Regions from separate parts of the Haemophilus sp. SZY H53 genome, predicted to be linked through region 2. Evidence: riboswitches for the same ligand, from Rfam matches in the RefSeq annotation. Region 2 holds a riboswitch; the other holds the start of a gene.
The links. Region 2 has a riboswitch for thiamine pyrophosphate ahead of thiB (thiamine ABC transporter substrate binding subunit). Riboswitches for the same ligand answer to the same signal wherever they lie in the genome.
Positions count from the first base shown of each region.

Region 1: another riboswitch for thiamine pyrophosphate. It lies ahead of ACXVWB_RS06090 (ABC transporter ATP-binding protein); the one in region 2 lies ahead of thiB (thiamine ABC transporter substrate binding subunit).

Region 1 covers NZ_JBTGNV010000005.1:67,545-71,973, reverse strand. Annotated here, with positions in the region: gene psiE (phosphate-starvation-inducible protein PsiE) at 1-328, shown strand, start outside; gene ACXVWB_RS06095 (23S rRNA (adenine(2030)-N(6))-methyltransferase RlmJ) at 364-1,209, opposite strand; TPP riboswitch at 1,633-1,724, shown strand; gene ACXVWB_RS06090 (ABC transporter ATP-binding protein) at 1,799-2,524, shown strand; gene ACXVWB_RS06085 (ABC transporter permease) at 2,521-3,258, shown strand; gene ACXVWB_RS06080 (ABC transporter substrate-binding protein) at 3,284-4,228, shown strand; gene tenA (thiaminase II) at 4,238-4,429, shown strand, end outside.
Region 2 covers NZ_JBTGNV010000010.1:46,000-50,428, forward strand. Annotated here, with positions in the region: gene thiP (thiamine/thiamine pyrophosphate ABC transporter permease ThiP) at 1-1,114, opposite strand, end outside; gene thiB (thiamine ABC transporter substrate binding subunit) at 1,120-2,118, opposite strand; TPP riboswitch at 2,155-2,247, opposite strand; gene grxD (Grx4 family monothiol glutaredoxin) at 2,393-2,719, opposite strand; gene ACXVWB_RS09540 (TPM domain-containing protein) at 2,795-3,595, opposite strand; gene ACXVWB_RS09545 (TPM domain-containing protein) at 3,588-4,037, opposite strand; gene ACXVWB_RS09550 (LemA family protein) at 4,046-4,429, opposite strand, start outside.

The DNA.
Region 1 (4,429 bases), on a different contig from region 2:
TTTAGTGTTGATTATTGCTTTAGCTAAAATCACGTACACTTTAGCGATTATGGTATTTAATACATCAAGCGTTGTGCCTTATGAAGTCGCTGAACAAGCCGTGATGTTTTTCTTATACTTCGGTTTTATTGGCCTTATTGTGCAATATTTTAAAAGTGGCTATCACTTTCCTTTACGCTATTTTATTTACGCAGGGATTACGGCCATGTTGCGTTTGATTATTGTGAATCATGAAAGCTCAGTTGATACCATCTTATTCGCAGGCGCGATTTTAATTATGGTTATTGCACTTTGTTTAGTGTTGTATTCCAATAAAATTAAAATTTAAAAGTGCGGTCATTTTGACCAAGGTTTTGGAATGGATTATTCCGGCACAATCCATTCCACTGTCCAACTTCCTGTACCTTCAGGGACGAGCGTTTGGGTCAAATAAGGCAAAATAGCTTTCATTTGCTGTTCTAATTGCCAAGGTGGATTAATCACCACCATTCCACTCGCGGTCATACCACGTTGATCACTATCAGGGCGAACAGCCAATTCAATTTTCAGAATTTTACGAATCCCTGTCGCTTCTAATCCTTTAAAAATGCGTTTTGTCTGCTGGCGAAGTACCACGGGATACCAAATCGCATAAGTGCCTGTCGCAAAGCGCTTATAACCCTCTTCTATAGCTTTCACCACCAAATCATAATCTTCTTTTAATTCATAAGGTGGATCAATAAGCACCAAACCTCTGCGTTCTTTGGGTGGAAGTGTGGCTTTGAGTTGTTGGAAACCATTTTCTGATTTTGTTGTGATATTCTTAAACTCTTTAAAATTATTGCGTAATAATGGAAAATCGCTTGGGTGTAATTCTGTCAGTAATGCACGATCTTGAGGACGCAATAATTGTGCAGCAATCATTGGTGAACCCGCATAATAGCGTAATTCTTTACCCCCATAATTGATCTTTTTAATGAGATCCACGTAGCGAGCAATCTCTTCGGGTAAATCTGTTCTTTCCCAAAGTCTTCCAATTCCCTCTTTGTATTCGCCGGTTTTTTCTGATTCGTTAGAACTTAAGCGATAACGGCCAACACCTGAATGGGTGTCGAGATAGTAGAAACCTTTTTCTTTTAGTGAAAGATCTTCTAGAATCAGCATTAGTACAATGTGCTTAAGCACATCGGCGTGGTTGCCAGCATGAAAACTGTGGCGATAACTTAACATAGTTTCTCCTTTATGATGAGAAAAGTACGCTCAAGATTGATGGTATAACTTTTCTGTAGAAAAAATATTATCACTTGAAACACTAAAACCTTTGAAGAGCTTTGAATTCAAGGGGATATTCATGATGTCAGAAATTTTTATAATCCGGCAAGCAACTTATGGAAAAGCAAATTAAAGGACTAATAATATATTATATGCTTATAGAGAATCTAGTTTTTTATTATAAATACTTTTGTTGTCTTATTTTACAAGGTAAGGAGTCATTTCTAGAACGTTGAATATAACACTTGAAAAGTGAGTCTATAATTTAACTTATTATTTTCATTACTTAAATTGACTCCTGAGGACTAAACAAAAAAATCTAAACTAAAGTTAATATCATTTCCTATTGTTTTATTCTTAATTGCGATATAAAATTATTTCAAATTTTAGTCGGGGTGCCACAAGGTGGCTGAGATGATACCCGTGAACCTGAAACAGTTAGTACTGACGTAGGAAACTAATATGCCAAAATATTTTCTCATTCTTCATACCTATTTTTACTCCTTTTCTGCCGTTACCTTTGGTTATTAATCCTTAGGTTAATGCTATGGTGAATATTCAGGATCTTAGTCTTGCTTTTGGAGAGCAAGTACTATTTGAACACCTTGATTTAACGCTTTTGCCTAATGAGTGGGTCAGTTTACTTGGCTGCTCTGGTGTAGGTAAATCAACGCTTTTGAGATTAATTGCAGGGCTTGAAATACCAGGAAAAGTTCAAGGCAATATCACCTCCCATCCTCATATTCGAGTGGCATGGTTACCGCAAAAAGATACCCTTTATCCTTGGCTTTCAATTGTTGATAACGTCCAATTAGAAAACGTACTATTTGGAAATAAATCTGCAAAAACCACTATTCGAGCCAAAGTATTACTTGAACAAGTGGGTATGTCAGAGCATCTGCATAAAAACAGTGCTCAATTATCTGGAGGGCAAAAACAAAGAGTGGCGCTCGCTCGAGTATTAATGCAAAACGCTGATTTAGTTTTACTTGATGAACCATTCTCTGCCCTTGATGCGATTAGTCGTTACCAATTACAAAACTTGGCCTATGAACTATTAAAAAATAAATCAGTATTATTAGTTACCCATGATCCTCAAGAAGCATTACGCTTAAGCCAACGTATTTTTGTATTACGTTCACCGCAGCCTAATCAATCAGCATTATCCGATGTTATAAAACCTGAAGGTAAAGCACCACGAGATCTAAACCAAAATAATTTGTGGATGCTCCAACAGCAATTATTGAACGAGTTATTAGAGGGAAAAAGATGAAACTTAACCTTCTTAAACCGCTCTTTATTGGAGTTATATTGCTTTGTCTATGGCAACTTATTGGTGTATTCGGTGATTTTCCCCATTACATATTTCCTTCTCCACAAGCTGTATGGTTGCAATTAACTTCTCATTCAGAACTACTTTGGCAACATACACTAATCACCTTAATTGAAATTGGCTTAGGGCTGCTACTGGGTTTTCTTTTTGGATTGTCATCAGCCCTATTGCTCTCTTTTTCGCCTAAAATATCGTCCTTACTGTTACCGGTTTTAGTGATTTCTCAAGCAATTCCTGTTTTTGCTATCGCTCCGATACTCGTACTTTGGCTAGGTTATGGCATGCCGTCAAAAATTGTTATGGCTATTCTCATTATCTATTTCCCTGTAACTGCAGCTTGTTACGATGGCTTACGCAATACACCTAAAGCTTGGATTGATCTCGCCAAAACATTCAAGCCATCCCCTTGGCGTTTATTACTTAAAGTACGTTTACCAGCTGCTTTACCCGCATTTGCATCAGGCTTTCGCATTGCTGTTTCAGTCGCACCAATTGGCGCTGTAATTGGAGAATGGGTGGGTTCATCAGAAGGGCTTGGCTATTTGATGATTCATGCCAACGCCCGTATGCAGGTAGATTTAATGTTTGCCGCATTGCTGATCTTAGTGGCAATTTCACTTTGTTTATATTTCAGCATTGATTGGCTACTACGCCGTTTTATTTGGAACGTTTAACACTTCATGACAAAAGGAGACAAAAATGAAGAAAATCATCCGTTATTTCAGTCTTTTAATTGGACTCACCGCCAGCTTTTCCAGCTTAGCAAAAGAGAAAATCAGCTTAATGCTTGATTGGTATGTAAATCCTGATCACGCCGCAATCATTGTCGCGCAACAAAAAGGCTTTTTTGAAAAAAATAACTTAGACGTCGACATTATCGAACCCGCCGCTCCATCATTACCGCCTAAATTAGTTGCCGCAGGAAAAGTGGACTTAGCTATTAATTATCAACCTCAACTTTATCAACAAGTTGCTGAAGGATTACCTTTAGTACGTGTAGGCTCTCTGATTTCCAGCCCATTAAATAGCGTAGTGGTTCTAAAAAATAGCAATATCAAAACGCTTGCCGATCTGAAAGGGAAAAAAGTAGGCTATTCAGTCAGTGGCTTTGAAGATGTGTTGCTCGATACCATGCTCCATTCCATCGGACTCAGCAACCAAGACGTAAAATTAGTGAATGTGAATTGGTCACTTTCCCCTTCTCTTTTAACCGGACAAGTCGATGCGGTCATCGGGGCATTTCGTAATTTCGAACTGAATCAGATCCATTTAGAAAAACAAGAAGGCGTGGCATTTTTCCCAGAACAATATGGTGTGCCAGCTTATGATGAATTGATTTTAGTGGCGAACAGAAACAATCTTGCCTCTAAAAAAATTTCCGCTTTTTTGACCGCACTTGAACAAGCCACAACCTATCTACAAAGCCATCCAGATGAAGCATGGCAAGCATTTGTGAGCTATAAGCCAAAAGAACTTAATACAGAATTAAATCAATTAGCATGGAAAGATACCCTACCTTTATTAGCAACGAAACCCCGTCAATTGGATGCTAAACGTTATCAACAAATGGCGGAATTTATGCATCAGAAAGGGTTGATTACAAAAGCACTTGAATTGAAAGACTATGCTGTCGAATTACAATAAGGGAAAATGATGATTAATCAACTCATTCAGCAAGCGCAACCTTATTGGAAGCAATATGTTGAGCATGAATTTGTGCAACAACTTGCAAAAGGCACCTTGCCAAAAGCTTGTTTTCAACACTATTTAAAACAAGATTACATCTATCTTTTCCATTACAGCCGAGCTTTTGCCTTGGGCGTATTCAAGGCAAAAAATTTTGCC
Region 2 (4,429 bases):
TTAAGTGGGCTAATTTGGGATGAGATAACCATTGCAGTTGACGGGAAAGTAACAATAAGAAGAACCCAAATAATACCGATAAAATCCCTGCGGTCGGTGCCATGGTTAATGAATAAGCAAGCGCTTTCCATAATTGTGGGTTTTGCCAATAGCCAAATAATTGGGTAGCTGACAAACCTTGGAAAATAATATTGAATAAGGGACTTAAAATAAATAAGCACACCGAGAATAAGACAAAAACATGTCCAAATTTGACCGCTCTTGAAACAGGTAAAACCCATCGATAACGTTGCGAAATCTGCGTTTCAGGTGCTTTCGCCCAATATTGTGAAAGTGAAAATAATGCAAAACAAAATGCAAATTGTACCAACGCAAAAAATGCGGCTTTGGGTAAATCGAATTCAAAGAAAATGGCTTGGTAAATCGCGACTTCTAATGTGCTATTTTGCGGCCCGCCACCAAGCGCCAATACAATCGTAAAACTGGTGAAACACAGCATAAAAATCAGCACAAAGGCAGACACGATTTGACTTTTCAAATAAGGCCATTCAATTAAGCGGAAAAATGTGAAACCTTTGATATTTAATTGTGCCGCAAGTTGATGCTGTTCGGTCGGCACACTTTGCAAAGCCTGCAAACTCATTCTGGCAGATAAGGGAATATTAAAAAATAAATGGGCAATGAGAATACCACTTAAACCATAAATAGAGGGTTTCCACGAAATACCTAAGGTTTGCAGCAGTTGTGTTAGCCAACCGGCCGTGCCATAAATACCAATCAGACCGAAAATAGCCAGTAATGCAGGCAAAACAAAGGTGAGGGAAAAAATGCGTAAAATGAGTGATTTGCCTTTGAAACCTAAATAGAAAAAAGCGCGTGCAAATAATGTTCCAATTATGCTAGAAAGAATGGCTGATAAGAATGCCTGTCCGATACTAAAGGCGATAACTTGATGCAAATAATCGTCTTTTAAGAAATCAGATAAGGCATAATCGCTTCCAACTGAAAAAACCGCAGAAAGAGAAAAACCATAGAGTAAAACAATAAAAAAGATGACCGCACTTCCGCCCAAATAATGGCGAGGACGAAAATGCGGATGTTGGAATAAGTGCATCAATACTACTTAGATAACGCTTTTTGCCATTGATTGATCCAGCCTTTAAGCTGCCCACTTGTCACCGTTGCGGTATCTAAAATACGCATTGATTTTGAGTGAGAATTAAGCGCATCAATATGACTTTCGATATTGGTCTCTACCACGGGTAACATGACATTATTTTTAGCAATATCCGCTTGGGCTTGCGGAGAAAGTAAGAATCCTAAAAATTCATCAGCACAGGCATTATTACGGTTAGCCACTTTGGCTGCCACTTCAACTTGTAATACGCTCCCCTCTGCAAATTCTGTTGCCACATAATTATCTTTTTGTTCAGACAGAATATGGTAAATCGGTGAAGTATTGACGCTTAAAACCATATCACCTTCACCTTTTAAGAAGGCCCCATAAGACTCGGTCCAACCTTTTGTGACCGTGACAGTATGTTTAGAAAGGGTTTTCCAGGCATTTGCGACATCTGCTGCTGGATAAACTGCATTCATCCAAAGTAATAAACCACGTCCAATACTGCTCGTACGTGGATCTTGATATAACACTTTAAGATCTTGACGCTCAACTAATTCTTTTAAGCTTTTTGGAGGATTAGCCAGCTTATTTTTGTCATAAATAAACGCATATTGCGCATAATCAAATGGTAAAAAAGTTTTATTTTCCCATTTAATCGGTAAACGTAACTGGCTTAAATCCACTTTATTTGGCTCAAAAATATTGAGTTTTTGTGCTTCTTCAATTTGATAGCTATCTAAACCAAGTACCACGTCGGCTTTAATTTTTTTACCTTCTAGACGTACACGGTTAAACAAAGTACCGTTATTGTCAAAAGCCACATAATTCAGCTTACATTGCGGAAACTGTTGTTCAAAAGCCGCTTTAACTTTTGGTCCGGCACTCCAATCCGCACTAAATGAATCATAAGTATAAACATCTAATGTTTGAGGTGCAGCTTGTGCGAAAGCGGAAGCGGTAAAAAGTGCGGTTAAAATGGGAAGCGTTTTCTTCATTATGCGTTCTCCTTATTTTTTGCATAACGAAACAGCATAATGAGATGATTAGTTTCCTACGCCAGCATTATCTGTTTCAGGTTCACGGGTGTTTCTCAGCCATTAGTATTGGCACCCCGACTAAGTGTAATGTAGTCTAACGTAATGGAATTTTATCAACAAGTTATTTCATTTAAAAATGTTAATCCGATCACACTTTTATATCGGGTTTATCATTTTTTGAGCAAAAGAAAACCTGCTAAAAAGCAGGTTTATCTTGGTCATCTATCGTCAATTAAGCTTGATGTTTAGCCGCTACTTCGCTTAATAAAGTTTGAAGTTCGCCTGCTTGATACATTTCTAAAATAATATCACAGCCACCAATTAACTCACCTTCTACCCATAATTGTGGGAAAGTTGGCCAGTTTGCATAAGCCGGTAATTCAGCACGAATATCTGGGTGTTGAAGAATATCAACATAGCCAAAAGGTACTTTGCAGTTCATTAATGCTTCAGATGCACGCGCAGAGAAACCACAAGAAGGCAATTTGGGAGAACCTTTCATGTAAATTAAAATTGGGTTTTCAGCGATTTGTTTTTTGATTTTGTCTAACGTTTCCATGATGTTCCTTGTTCAAATAAGTCTAAATAGGGCGCTATTCTAGCATGAGATAGAACCTGAGTGAAAGACTTGGTCTTACCAACTTCCACCCGCTCCGCCGCCGCCAAAGCCACCGCCACCAAAACCACCGCCGGAAGAACCACCGCCACCGAAGCCTCCACCAAATCCGCCTCCGAAACCGGAACCGCCACCACGTCGACGAGAAATCGTACTTTGACGAATGATTTTATTCAGTTGATCACGTTGATTCGGGCTAATATAGACTTCATCTTTGTGATATTGGAATTCACCAAATAATACAATAGCAATAAACGCCAATACCATTAAGAATGGAATATACTTATCAAACGCATCTTCTTCAACTTGTGACGCATCAAACTCGCCTTTACTTGCCGCAATAATTTGGTTTAAGCCATCATTAATACCTTGGGCATATTGCCCTTGTTTAAATTGTGGCAAAATTGCCGAACGGATGACTTGCGATAAAAAAGCATCCGGCAATACACCTTCTAAACCTTGCCCGGTTGCGATAAAAACTTTGCGATCATCTTTCGCAATCAGCATCAACACGCCATTGTTTAGATTTTTACGTCCAATACCCCATTTATCACCTAAAGTAAAGGTATAATCAGCGATTTCATATTCACCAGTTGTAGGAACCAAAACAACCGCGATTTGTGAACTCGTTTCTTTACTATAAGCAATCAGTTTATTTTCTAAAATTTGCTTATGTTCTAATGAAAGTGTGTTGGTGTAATCGTTTATATAATGGAAAGGATTTGGTGCAGGCGGAAATTCTGCCGCAACAACCATTTGAGCAAAAAAAATAAGGCTAAAAATAACCGCACTTTTCATAAAAGATAAAAGCTTAGCCATTAATAATTACCTCATTAGATAATTCATTCACATCATCAGGTTGAACAGGGAAATGACGAGATAAAATATCACAGATACGATCAATCGCATCGACAATGCCCTGTGTATAAGCTTTTTGTTTAAACTGCTCAATCATTAAATCACATTGTAACTGCCAATAAGCCATATCAACAAATTGATGAATGCCTTTATCACCTACGATTGCACAGAGATGATTTTTATATCCCACATAAATCAACACAGCATTTTGTGCCGCTGTTTTATGCATTTCCAATTCATCAAACACTTCTAAAGCTCGTTCCATTGCAGACAGTTGTGCTGAATCCTTGGGTACTTTGCGTTCAATATAAACACGTACTTCAGCCGAACTTAAGCTTTCGAGGCGACTAATCGCCGCCTCGATTTGCTTTTTATCTACCGGAATTCTGGAAAAGAATGGCATAATAAACCTTAGTTAAAGTTTACAGTTGGTGCATTTTCTGAGCCAGCAGCTGATTTAAAATAAGGTTTTGCTTTAAAACCAAAAATCATTGCTGCTAATTTTGTTGGGAATTGACGTACTTTTTCATTATAAATACGCGCGGCTTCATTGAATTTATTACGAGCGACATTGATACGGTTTTCTGTCCCTTCAAGTTGAGATTGTAAATTCATAAAGCCTTCATGAGCTTTTAATTGGGGGTATTGTTCTACCGAAACAAGTAAACGAGATAATGCTGAACCCACTTGATTTTGGTTTTGTTGGAATTCGTTTAATTGTTCTTCCGTTAAATTAGACGGGTCAATTTTAGTTTGTGTCGCTTTCGCACGAGCTTCAATCACATTGGTTAATGT